DNA from 2 places in the Weizmannia agrestimuris genome. Region 2 is predicted to be linked to the other one. Evidence: riboswitches for the same ligand, from Rfam matches in the RefSeq annotation. Region 2 holds a riboswitch; the other holds the start of a gene.
What was found. A riboswitch is a leader RNA that binds a small molecule or an ion and turns the genes downstream of it on or off. The one in region 2 is predicted to bind FMN.
Positions count from the first base shown of each region.

Region 1: it holds a riboswitch for FMN, as region 2 does, so the genes downstream of both, NFR98_RS01840 (ECF transporter S component) here and ribD (bifunctional diaminohydroxyphosphoribosylaminopyrimidine deaminase/5-amino-6-(5-phosphoribosylamino)uracil reductase RibD) in region 2, are expected to answer to the same signal.

Region 1 is NZ_CALPDC010000002.1:99,336-105,021, forward strand. Features, by position in the region: gene NFR98_RS01830 (ATP-binding protein) at 1-1,418, shown strand, start outside; gene NFR98_RS01835 (peptidoglycan DD-metalloendopeptidase family protein) at 1,517-2,242, shown strand; FMN riboswitch at 2,313-2,448, shown strand; gene NFR98_RS01840 (ECF transporter S component) at 2,596-3,174, shown strand; gene NFR98_RS01845 (ferredoxin) at 3,206-3,454, opposite strand; gene NFR98_RS01850 (YpbB family protein) at 3,720-4,796, shown strand; gene NFR98_RS01855 (RecQ family ATP-dependent DNA helicase) at 4,768-5,686, shown strand, end outside.
Region 2 is NZ_CALPDC010000016.1:27,327-33,012, forward strand. Features, by position in the region: gene NFR98_RS08250 (bifunctional 3,4-dihydroxy-2-butanone-4-phosphate synthase/GTP cyclohydrolase II) at 1-437, opposite strand, end outside; gene NFR98_RS08255 (riboflavin synthase) at 455-1,102, opposite strand; gene ribD (bifunctional diaminohydroxyphosphoribosylaminopyrimidine deaminase/5-amino-6-(5-phosphoribosylamino)uracil reductase RibD) at 1,083-2,195, opposite strand; FMN riboswitch at 2,312-2,451, opposite strand; gene ychF (redox-regulated ATPase YchF) at 2,526-3,626, opposite strand; gene NFR98_RS08270 (DUF951 domain-containing protein) at 3,787-3,987, opposite strand; gene NFR98_RS08275 (mechanosensitive ion channel family protein) at 3,977-4,888, opposite strand; gene yyaC (spore protease YyaC) at 5,103-5,686, shown strand, end outside.

The sequences.
Region 1 (5,686 bases), on a different contig from region 2:
AAAAGAAGAAAGTGAGCAAAGAGTTAACCCCTTCTGGCGGGTCTTCCCGCAATAAGTACCATCATGTGATTGTGACGGCCGTCCCGCTTCATGTGAAGGGGGAAGAACCGGGCGCGGTATTTGTTTACCAGTCATTGGAAGTGCTTCAGGAAATGACGCGGCAAACGACAAAAATCATTTTGCTCGGTGCAGGCATTGCCATTATTTTAACGACCGGCTTTGCTTTCTTCCTTTCAAAAAGGATTGGCGGGCCATTGCATAAAATGCGGGAAGCGGCTTTTGAAGTGGCAAAAGGGCGTTTTGACAAAAAGGTGCCGATTTTAACCCGTGATGAAATCGGGGAACTGGCCACCGCTTTTAATACGATGGGGCGACAGCTTAAATTTAATATGGACGCCTTAAAGCAGGAAAAAGAGCAGCTGCGGAATATTTTAAGCAGCATGGCCGACGGTGTTTTGACCTTTAACCGGGACGGTGCCATTTTAATCATGAACCCGCCGGCTGAGATGTTTCTTCAAAACTGGTATCATAACCAGGCTGCAAAAGACGCCCCGCTTCCTGAAGGGTTGTCCGCATTGCTTGCGAAAGTGGTCGAAACGGAGAAAGAACAGACGGATGAAATTGAAATCAACGGCCGGTACTATGTTATGATTGCAAGCCCGCTTTATAATTTGTCCCGGATCCGCGGCGTTGTCACCATTATCCGCGATATGACGGAAGAACGGAAGCTGGACAAGCTGCGCGATGATTTTATCGCAAACGTTTCGCACGAATTGCGGACGCCGGTTGCCATGTTGCAGGGATACAGCGAAGCGATCATTGATGATATTGCGGCAAGTGAAGAAGAAAAGAAAGAATTTGCCAAAATCATTTACGATGAAACGCTAAGGATCGGCCGGCTTGTCAATGAGCTGCTCGATCTGGCAAGAATGGAAGCGGGGCATTTTTCGTTCAGAATGGAGCCGGTCTCATTTAACAGTTTCATTGAAAGAGTGACACATAAATTTAACGGCATCGCGAAAGAAAAAGGAATCGACCTCGTTTGCGAGACTTCGGACAGCGATCTCACCCTTGAAATCGATGCCGACAGAATTGAACAGGTGCTGACGAATTTAATTGATAACGCCCTCCGGCATACTTCCTCGAACGGTTACGTCAAAGTAAAAGAGGAAGAAGCACCCGGCGGCGTATATGTACACGTCGAAGACAACGGATCCGGTATACCGGATGAGGATTTGCCGTTTGTATTTGAACGCTTTTACAAAGCGGATAAAGCAAGGACGCGCGGCAAATCGGGAACAGGGCTGGGCCTTGCGATTGCTAAAAACATTGTCGAAGGGCATGGTGGCCGGATCTTTGTCAAAAGCAAATTAGGGGAAGGGACCACCTTTTCATTTTTCCTTCCAAAAAAAGGCTGACCTCTGCGCCGGGTCTGCCTTTTTTGTATATTTTCCCGTTTTTTGCGCATCTTAGAAGATGGCTTTGCTTGAAACGGAATTGAAAAAATGAAAATGGGGTGGATCAATTGCCGGCATACATCAAAATATGCCTTTTCGTTTCATTGACAGCTGCATGCCTGGGGTTTGCCTGTTCGGCAAATGACGTAGCCGCATCCGGGTCGGTTATCCATGAAGCGACAAAAGACTGGATTTTTCCGGCGGCAGGGACGATCTCCGACACATTTAACACAAGATACGGCACACATAAAGGGCTTGATATTGCCGGAAGATACCGCGCAAAAGTATTCAGCGCCCAAGAAGGTACCGTTACCCGTTCCTATCTGTCCGCATCCTACGGCCATGTTGTTTTTATCCGCCATCCGTCCGGTTATGAAACGGTTTACGCCCATCTTGCCGGAAGGGCAGTGAGAGCGGGGCAGCATGTTGAAAAAGGAAAGGTGGTCGGCTATATGGGTTCGACCGGCCATTCAACTGGTATCCATCTTCATTTTGAAGTGCATAACGGGCCATGGACGCCGGATAAGAAAAACGCCATTGACCCGTTTTTGATCTTCGGACCAGGCGCGCCGGGCCAGACGGTTTCCGCCAAGACCCATGATCCTTACGGGGTTTTTGCTGCTTCCACCGTCCCTCAGCCTGCAGCTTACACTGTGAAAAAAGGCGACACGCTCTGGAACATTGCCCTCCATTTTCATACGAGCGTGGGAAGGCTGAAAAGCTGGAACAAATTGCGGTCGGACCGAATTATGGCCGGCCAGGTGCTGAAAATAAAAAATGAATGAAAGTGATGCGGAATGCTTCACAAAATGGCAGCCGGCATGTATAATAAGCTTGTAATCAAAATTTCATACGATTTATCTTCGGGGCTGGGTGAGATTCCCGACCGGCGGTGATAAGGCAGTTGCCTTTCAGTCCGCGAGCCGGATTTCCGGCAGGATTTGGTGAAATTCCAAAACCGACAGTATAGTCTGGATGGGAGAAGATAAAGGTTGCCAGTGTTTAATGACGTATTAAACGCTTATTTGGACTCGCCTATTACAAAGCCCCCGACATTTTGTCAGGGGCTTTTCATTTTGGTCCGCGGCACCTTTCTTCCTTTGATGATAAATCGGTCACAAGGAGAGAGGAAGTTTAAATGAAGAAATGGGATGTAAAGCAATTCGTTGCGGTCGCGTTGCTCAGTGCTCTGGCTTTTATGCTGATGTTTATTAAATTTCCGGTTCCGCCTTTTCCATCGTTTTTAACAGTGGACTTCAGCGACATTCCGGTATTGGTGGCAGCCCTTCTTTACGGGCCGATGGCTTCTGTTGTAGCGGAACTAATCAAAAATATCCTGAATTATTTATCACTCGGCAGTGAAGCAGGGGTACCGATCGGGAATGTGGCAAACTTTTTTGCAGGGATGCTGTTCGTCCTGCCGACATATCTCATTTACAAACGGATGCGGACAAAAAAGGGCATGACTGTAGGTCTAGTCACTGGCACGGTATCCATGTCGGTATGTATGAGCATTTTAAATTATTTCGTCATTTTACCGGCTTACCTGTACTTCATGAACTTTTCGGTCGGGAATGTAAAAGCGTATATTGTGGCGGGCGTGCTGCCTTTTAATCTTGTGAAAGGCCTCATCGTGACGGTTTTGTTTATGCTCATGTTTACAAAAATGAAAAATTGGATTGACAAAGCATCCGCCATTGGGGGAAAAAGAATATGAAAAAAAGCAGGCTCAAACGGCCTGCTTTTTTTCATTCGTATTTTAACGGATCGCCATCAAAAGGCTTGTCGGAAACTTTAATCGATTCTGTCGGGCATCCTTCAAAGGCATCCATCAGGTCATCTTCCAATATTTCCGGGACTTCCGCAATGCCTTTATTATCATCCAAAATGACGAAAGAGAGCCCTTCATCATCATAGTCGAAAATATCAGGAGCGCTGGCGGAACAAGCGCCGCAAGCGATGCATGTATCTTTGTCTACGATTGTAAACTTTGCCATTTTGATTCCTCCTCGCTGTTCAATCACGGCAGAAAAGAAAAACAGGCAGCCTCGTCATGTGCACGAAGGCATGCCGGTGTTTCTCCTTCATTTTAAAACTCTTTTTTTCTTATTTCAATAGCGGGCTGGCGGAGTTCGTGAAACCTGTCGAATCAATGAAAAAAATGGTAAACAAATCGCCGGTTTCCATGTTAAAATAGAACCAACCCCCGATTTTTCCTTGCACTTTCCCCTTTTTTCAGCTAAAGAACAGGAGAGGATTCAGATGCCTTTTTTACAGGCTGTATTGCTGGATTGCTTCAGCAACCTGAATGGAGAACGCACCCCTTATGCTGTTTTTCATCTATTAAACGGCAAAAAATCAGCACAGACGATCCAGGATTCCCATTTTTTCAAGATTGGCAGGCTCTTTCAAACGTTTCCATTTATTTCCCGTGAGGCTTTCACACGCGAAGTAGAGGCCCTTTTAAAGGCCGGGTTGCTGCAAAAAAGCGGCCCGGATGCCTGCGTGGTCACAGAAAAAGGTGCTGCCCTGCTTTTGGCAACCGGCAGGATGGAAGAACGGTTTCCTTACCTGGACGGCTTGAAATACCAGGATTCGGCAAATCTGTTTTGGAAAAGGCTGAACCTCATCACCCAGGCCGTATCCAACTTAGTGTATGGAAATAAAGTATATTATCCGGTTCAAAGGGACCCGGCTCTACAGGCTTGGGCAAAAAACTGGCTGAAACAGCATGCAAAAAGCCGGACTGCTTTAGCAGAGCATCTGTATCGTGAATTTTACAGCCTGTTTTCCGGCAGCCCGCCGGAAAAGCCTGAAATTTTTGTCCTCCGGTTGACGGGTGCGGGCCGGATCGGATATACAATCACGCAGGCTGCCTCCGCCCTGCACCTTGATCCTGTGGAGTACTGGTATCGATATTTGCATTTGCTTCATTTTATGGTCCGGCGCATCCTCGGAGATCCTGAAACATTCTGGTATTTATACCAAATGCTTCATGATGTGCAAAAGGCCCTGCCGCTGACCCGGTCTGCCTCGGTGACATTCGGCTTCTTGAAGCAAGGGAAAACGATTGCGGAAATCAGCACGCTGAGAGGGTTAAAGCAAAGCACAATTGAAGACCATCTGATTGAAATCGCGTTAACGGTCCCGGATTTTCCGCTGAACCGGTATGTGCCAAAGGATGAAGAACAAAAGATCATCCGGGCAGCCGCTGATTTAAATACGAAGAAATTAAAACCGATTAAAGAAAAAGTAGGGGATGTCCCGTATTTCCATATTCGCCTTGTACTGGCAGAAAGGATGGGCCGCAGTGGATCTTTTAAGCTTTTTGAAAAGTAAATTCGGCTTCAGCGCATTCCGGGCGGGGCAGGAAGAAGTCATCCGTTCACTGCTGGACGGCAAAGATACACTGGCGATGCTTGCGACCGGTACCGGAAAATCTTTATGCTACCAGTTGCCTGCCTATTTGCTGGACGGATCCTGCGTCATCGTTTCCCCGCTTTTATCGCTCATGCAGGACCAGACAGAGCAGATGAAAATGCGCGGCGAAAAAAGTGTGGTGGCGTTAAATTCATTTTTAACCGGTCCGGAGCGGGAAGCCGCCCTTGCACATCTGGGTGCTTTCAAATTTATCTTTGTTTCGCCGGAGATGCTGCACAACCGCCATGTCCTCGGAAAATTAAAACAAATCCGGACTGCGCTCTTTGCAGTCGATGAAGCGCATTGTATTTCCCAATGGGGCCATGATTTCAGGCCGGAATACTTAAACCTTGGCGAAATCCGGAAACAATTGGGCACACCGCTTACCCTTGCCCTGACCGCCACAGCAACAGAACAGGTGAGGGACGATATTTGCAAGTATCTCGGCTTAAAGGACCCAAACCGGTTTATTTATTCTGTCAACAGGCCCAATATCGCCATCAAAATAGATCGGATCCCTTCATACCGCGAAAAAGAGGAAAAACTAGTTGCCTATGCGAAAAACTTGCAGAAGCCCGGTATCATCTATTTTTCAAGCAAAAAGGCGGCTGAGGAAATGGCGGCGCGGTTAAGGCAGGAGGGGATTGCCGAAGCGGCCGCTTATCACAGCGGCATTGACCAGGAGCAAAGAATTTTGATCCAGCAGCAGTTTATTTACGGACAGATCGGGATCATTTGTGCGACAAGCGCGTTTGGCATGGGGGTGGACAAAGCAGATATCCGCTTTGTCATCCATTTTCACCTGCCGT
Region 2 (5,686 bases):
ACGGCTGCTTCCGTATGGCCGGACCGTTCCAGGACGCCGCCTGCTTTGGCTACTAACGGAAAAATATGGCCCGGCCGGTGAAAATCTTCTGCTTTCACCCCGTCTTCTGCCAGGTGCCGGACCGTTTTGGCACGTTCAAATGCGCTGATGCCGGTCCGGGTGGCAGCATGGTCAATGCTCACGGTGAAGGCCGTTTCATGGCTGTCGGTATTTTGCCGTGCCATCGGGTAAAGATCGAGCTGCCGTGCTTTTTCCGCCGTAATCGGTGCACAGATGAGCCCGCGTCCTGCTTTGGCCATCAAATTGATCATTTCCGGTGTCGCTTTTTCCGCAAGGCCGATAAAATCACCTTCGTTTTCCCTATTTTCATCATCGACGGCAATCACGACTTTTCCGGCCTTTAAGTCTTCTACTGCTTCTTCAATGGTATGAAACAAGTTTTTCACCCCTTTGTTTACATAAAACCTTGGTCTTTTAAGAGCGCCATCATGCCGCTCTCTTTTTCCGCCCGTTCTCCGTTCCTGAACAGCCCTGCCATATACTTGGCCAAAATATCGCATTCAATATTCACGGCATCGCCAATCTTTTTTTCCGGCAATATCGTATGCTGCTGCGTATGCGGCACCAATGAAACGGTTAATTGCCCGTCCGCAGCCCCGAACACAGTCAGGGAGGTGCCGTCGAGTGCAACCGAGCCTTTTGGGATCAGAAAGGCGGACAGGGAGGAGGGAACAGAAATCGTGATATAAACGGCATTTTCCATCCTTTGTTTCAAACAGACCGTGCCCGTGCCATCAACATGCCCTGTGACAAAATGCCCGCCGAACCGCCCGCCTGCAGCCATTGCTCGTTCAAGGTTGACTTTGCTGCCGATGTTCAGCCCGGCCAATGCCGTGCTGAAAAATGTTTCAGGCATGACATCAGCCGTAAATGCATTTGGCGTATAGGAAGTGACGGTTAAGCAAACACCGTTCACTGCAATGCTGTCGCCAGGCCGTACATCTTGGAGAACCGTCCTGGCCTGTACGGCAAGCTTAAGGGAGCGGGGGCCTCTTTCCACACGTTTCAATATGCCAATTTCTTCAATAATCCCTGTAAACATGCGCCGGCACCTCCTTTTGGACGGCAGCCGTAATTTTTAAATCCGGTCCGATCTGTTCCACTTTTTCAAACCGGAGCGGCAAAGCATCGGCCACCTTGCCAAACCCGTGTCCGCCGAAAGGGGACGGCGCGTTTTTCCCGCCGATCACTTTCGGGGCAATGTAAAAAATATACTGTTGCACTGCGCCTTCTTTTAAAAATGAGCCGTTTACTGCCGCGCCGCCTTCGACGAGTAAAGTCATGATGCCTTTTTCCCCGAGCGCTGCTAACACGTCACGGATCAAGAGGCGGGCATGCGGCATGCGGACCACTTCGACATCAAGCTGCTTCAGACATTGTTCTTTTTCTTTTGGTGCATCGCTTCCACAAAAAATAATGGTTGGCGCATCGCCGTTTAGCACTTTCGCTTCCGGCGGGATGCGCAAATGGGTGTCTAATACAATGCGAATAGGATTTTTCCCGGAATGGGGCAAACGTGTGGTGAGAAGGGGGTTATCATGGAGAACGGTTTGTATGCCGACAAGTATTGCATCATGCCTGCTTCTTAACCGGCGGGCATCACGCCTTGCTTCTTCACTTGTGATCCATTTGCTGTCACGGGTTTCAGATGCAATTTTTCCGTCTGCCGTCATGGCGGTTTTGACAGTGACAAACGGTGTTTTCGTTTGAATAAAGTGGAAAAAAGGGCGGTACAACTTTTCCGCTTGTTCCTTCAATATCCCGGTTTCCACTTTTACTCCGGCTTGCCTGAGCTTTTCTATTCCTTTGCCTGCGACAAGCGGATTGGGGTCCAATGCAGCGATATATACTGTTTTGATGCCTTTTTCAATTAAAAAATCTGCGCACGGCGGCGTCTTTCCGTAATGGGCACACGGCTCGAGCGTCACAAAAACTTCAGCACCCTCTGCAAGCGGCCCGGCCTGTTCCACCGCAAGCCTTTCCGCATGTTTTTCTCCCGCCTTTAAGTGGGCCGCCATCCCGGCGATCGTGCCGTTTTTCACGACGACACTTCCAACCGGGGGATTCGGGGAAGTCTGCCCGGCCACACTTTCGGCCAAATGGAGTGCAAGCTGCATATAATCTTCTTTTTGCAATCCTTTCATGCCTCCTGTATGCAATTTCCGCCAACATATACCCGTGAAAACAAAAAACCCGCACGAAGATGTGCGGGGCAAAACGGCATCATGAAATACACGTTCCAATGAAACGTTTGATCCTTCTCCCATCCAGACTGTCACTGTCGGCTTTGGAATTTCACCAAATCCACCGCATTCCGGAGAATACGGGTCACGGGCTTTGAGTTTCCTCATCACCGCCGGTCGGGAATTGCACCCTGCCCCGAAGGAAAATATTCGACTGATACCTATTTTAACGGATGATTTGAATTTTTTCAATACAATTTGAATATTCGTCCAAAATTCCTGTTATACATTAAACCTGAAATGCATGACATCGCCGTCCTGGACAACGTAGTCTTTTCCTTCCAGGCGCACTTTTCCGGCTTCTCTTGCTGCTGCCACGCTGCCATATTTGATTAAATCTTCATATGACACCGTTTCAGCCCGGATAAACCCTTTTTCAAAATCGGAGTGAATAATGCCTGCGCATTGCGGGGCTTTCATGCCTTTTTTGAATGTCCACGCGCGGACTTCCGGTTCCCCAGCCGTAAAATAAGTCGCAAGGCCAAGCAGGCTGTAAGCAGCTTTAATCAGCTGGTCAAGTCCGGATTCCTGGATGCCGAGTTCGGTTAAAAACATTTTTTTCTCATCGTCATCCAGTTCGGCAATTTCTTCTTCAATGCGGGCACAGATGACAATCACTTCCGCACCTTCCTGTTTGGCATATTCACGCACCTTCCCGACATACGGGTTTGCAGACGGATCCTGAATGTCATCTTCCCCGACATTGGCCACATACAAAACCGGCTTGCTTGTTAAAAGCTGGAACCCTTTGACGATTTTTTGCTGGTCTTCGGTCAGTTCCACCGCCCGTGCCGGTTTTTCCGCTTCAAAAGCCGCCTTTAATTTGGTCAGCACTTCATATTCGGCAACGGCTTCTTTATCCTTCTGTTTTGCGATTTTCTCCACACGCCCGATCCGCTTGTCCACCGTTTCAAGATCGGCCAGGATCAATTCAAGATTGATCGTTTCGATATCATCAATCGGATCGACTTTCCCGGAAACATGTGTAATGTTCTCGTCCTCAAAACAACGAACGACATGGCAGATTGCATCCACCTGGCGGATATGGGAAAGAAACTTATTCCCGAGCCCTTCCCCTTTGCTCGCGCCTTTGACGATCCCGGCAATATCAGTAAATTCAAAAGTGGTCGGGACCGTTTTTTTCGGATGGTACAGTTCTGTTAATTTTTCCAGCCGTTCGTCCGGCACTTCCACCATGCCGACATTCGGGTCAATTGTACAAAACGGATAGTTCGCAGATTCGGCCCCGGCTTTTGTAATCGCATTAAATAAAGTCGATTTTCCGACATTCGGCAAACCGACAATTCCGGCTGTTAACGCCATTTTATGTCCACTCCTTCAAACATTCTCGTATCTTTCAAGTTTTTCCCGGCTGTATCAAAAACCCCCGGGGTGCCACCGGATGCGCCCGGTTAACATGTTTCGTTTGCCGGCCTTATTTTAACCGCACCCCGGCTCCCAAAAAAAGACACCCATAAAAGGGCTATGCTTCTTCGTGCTTAACGAGGATTTTTTTCAGTTTGCGGGCAAATTCCCTGCGTGGCAGCAGCACGCTATGTCCACATCCTTCACATTTAATGCGGATATCCGCCCCCATCCGGATAATTTTCCAGCGGTTTGTGCCGCACGGATGCTGCTTTTTCATTTCCACAATATCATACAACCCGAAATTTTTATCTTCCATGTTCATCCCCCTTTAGAAATTGGCCGGCCAATGCCTCTTCTTTCTCAGTACGGGAATAAGTCACCATTTTCGGATAAGGTGCATGGATGCGATTTTCGTCCAATGCTTTTTTAATTTCTTTTTTCAGCACTCTCGCAATATACCAGTGTGCCATCGGGAGGGTTTCCGCTACCACCCTGAGTGTAACATCCGTGGTGCCGAGCTGCTGGACGCCCAACAGTTCAGGCTCTGTCACGACCTCTTCGTGCTGTCCGGCAAATGACACCAGTATTTCCTGAATGGCCGCTTCCGCTTTATCGATATCCTCTTCGTACGGAATACGGACATCCACAACGGCAACGCTGTTATGAATGGACAAATTGGTGACTTCGGAAATATTGCCGTTCGGAATGATGTATAATTCGCCGGTCCAGTTTTTGATTTTTGTTGTCCTGAGCCCGATTTCTTCCACAACGCCTTCGTATTTCCCGACCTGCACCGTATCACCGACCGAAAACTGGTCTTCAAAGATAATAAAGAATCCGGAAATAACGTCTTTTACAAGGCTTTGCGCCCCGAACCCGACAGCCAGCCCGACAATTCCGGCACCGGCCAGAAGCCCCTGGACATTGATGCCGAGAATGGACAAAATCGTGACAATGGCAACAAACCAGACGAGATAGGTCAGTGTGTTCACCATCAGCCGCAACAACGTGGCCTCGCGCCGCTCTGAAAACCGGAGAGGGGCTTTGGCACGGACTGCAAAAATTTTGCCAATCGCCTTTTTGCCGAATTTAATGACAAGCGATGCGACAAGCATCACCACAATGATCTTCAGCACTGTCTCCCCGATTTCGATCCATGTATCTTCATTTAACCACTTGGATGTGAGGTGTTTGAGATATGTCTCAAAATGGCCCATATTCCACCAACCTTCATTTCTTTTAACGTTATTGTAACAAAAAAACCGCGCTTGCTCGACAACCGGCTCCGCTTTTCAAAAATTACCTTTTTGATTGGCGGCTGAATCAAGTGTAAAACTGCCGGTTGCGGGTATCAAAAAAGAGATATGTTAAATGTATAGATTTTTTTGATTTTCCGTATACTGGTACTATTACAAAGAGGGAGTGGCTGATATGAATCTGAGAAAAGGACAATTGGAATTCAGCGGCAATCGTATCAAGGTATTTCATGATGATGTTCTGGCAAAAGAAATTATATCCAATCATATTTTATCAGCACTTCCGAAAAGTACAAACAGGGAATTGGTGGTGGTCTGCATCGGCACCGACCGTTCCACCGGGGACTCGCTCGGGCCTTTAACGGGCACTTTTTTGGAAGAAACAGGTCTGTCCTGCTTCAACGTATACGGAACGCTCGATAAGCCGGTTCATGCTTTAAACCTTGAAGAAAATATGGAAAGGATTTATCAAAAGCACCACGACCCCTTCGTCATTGCCGTCGATGCCTGCCTTGGAAAAATGAAGAGCGTCGGCATGATCCAAATCGGCGACGGTCCGGTGAAACCGGGGGCGGGTGTAAAGAAAGATTTGCCTCCTGTTGGCGACATCCACATTACAGGAATTGTGAACATCAGCGGTTTTATGGAGTTTACCGTCCTTCAGAATACCCGTTTAAATCTTGTTCTGAAAATGGCAAAACTAATCGCTGCAGGCATCAGCCGTGCCAATCTGCATCTTCAATATCAAAACGCCATGAT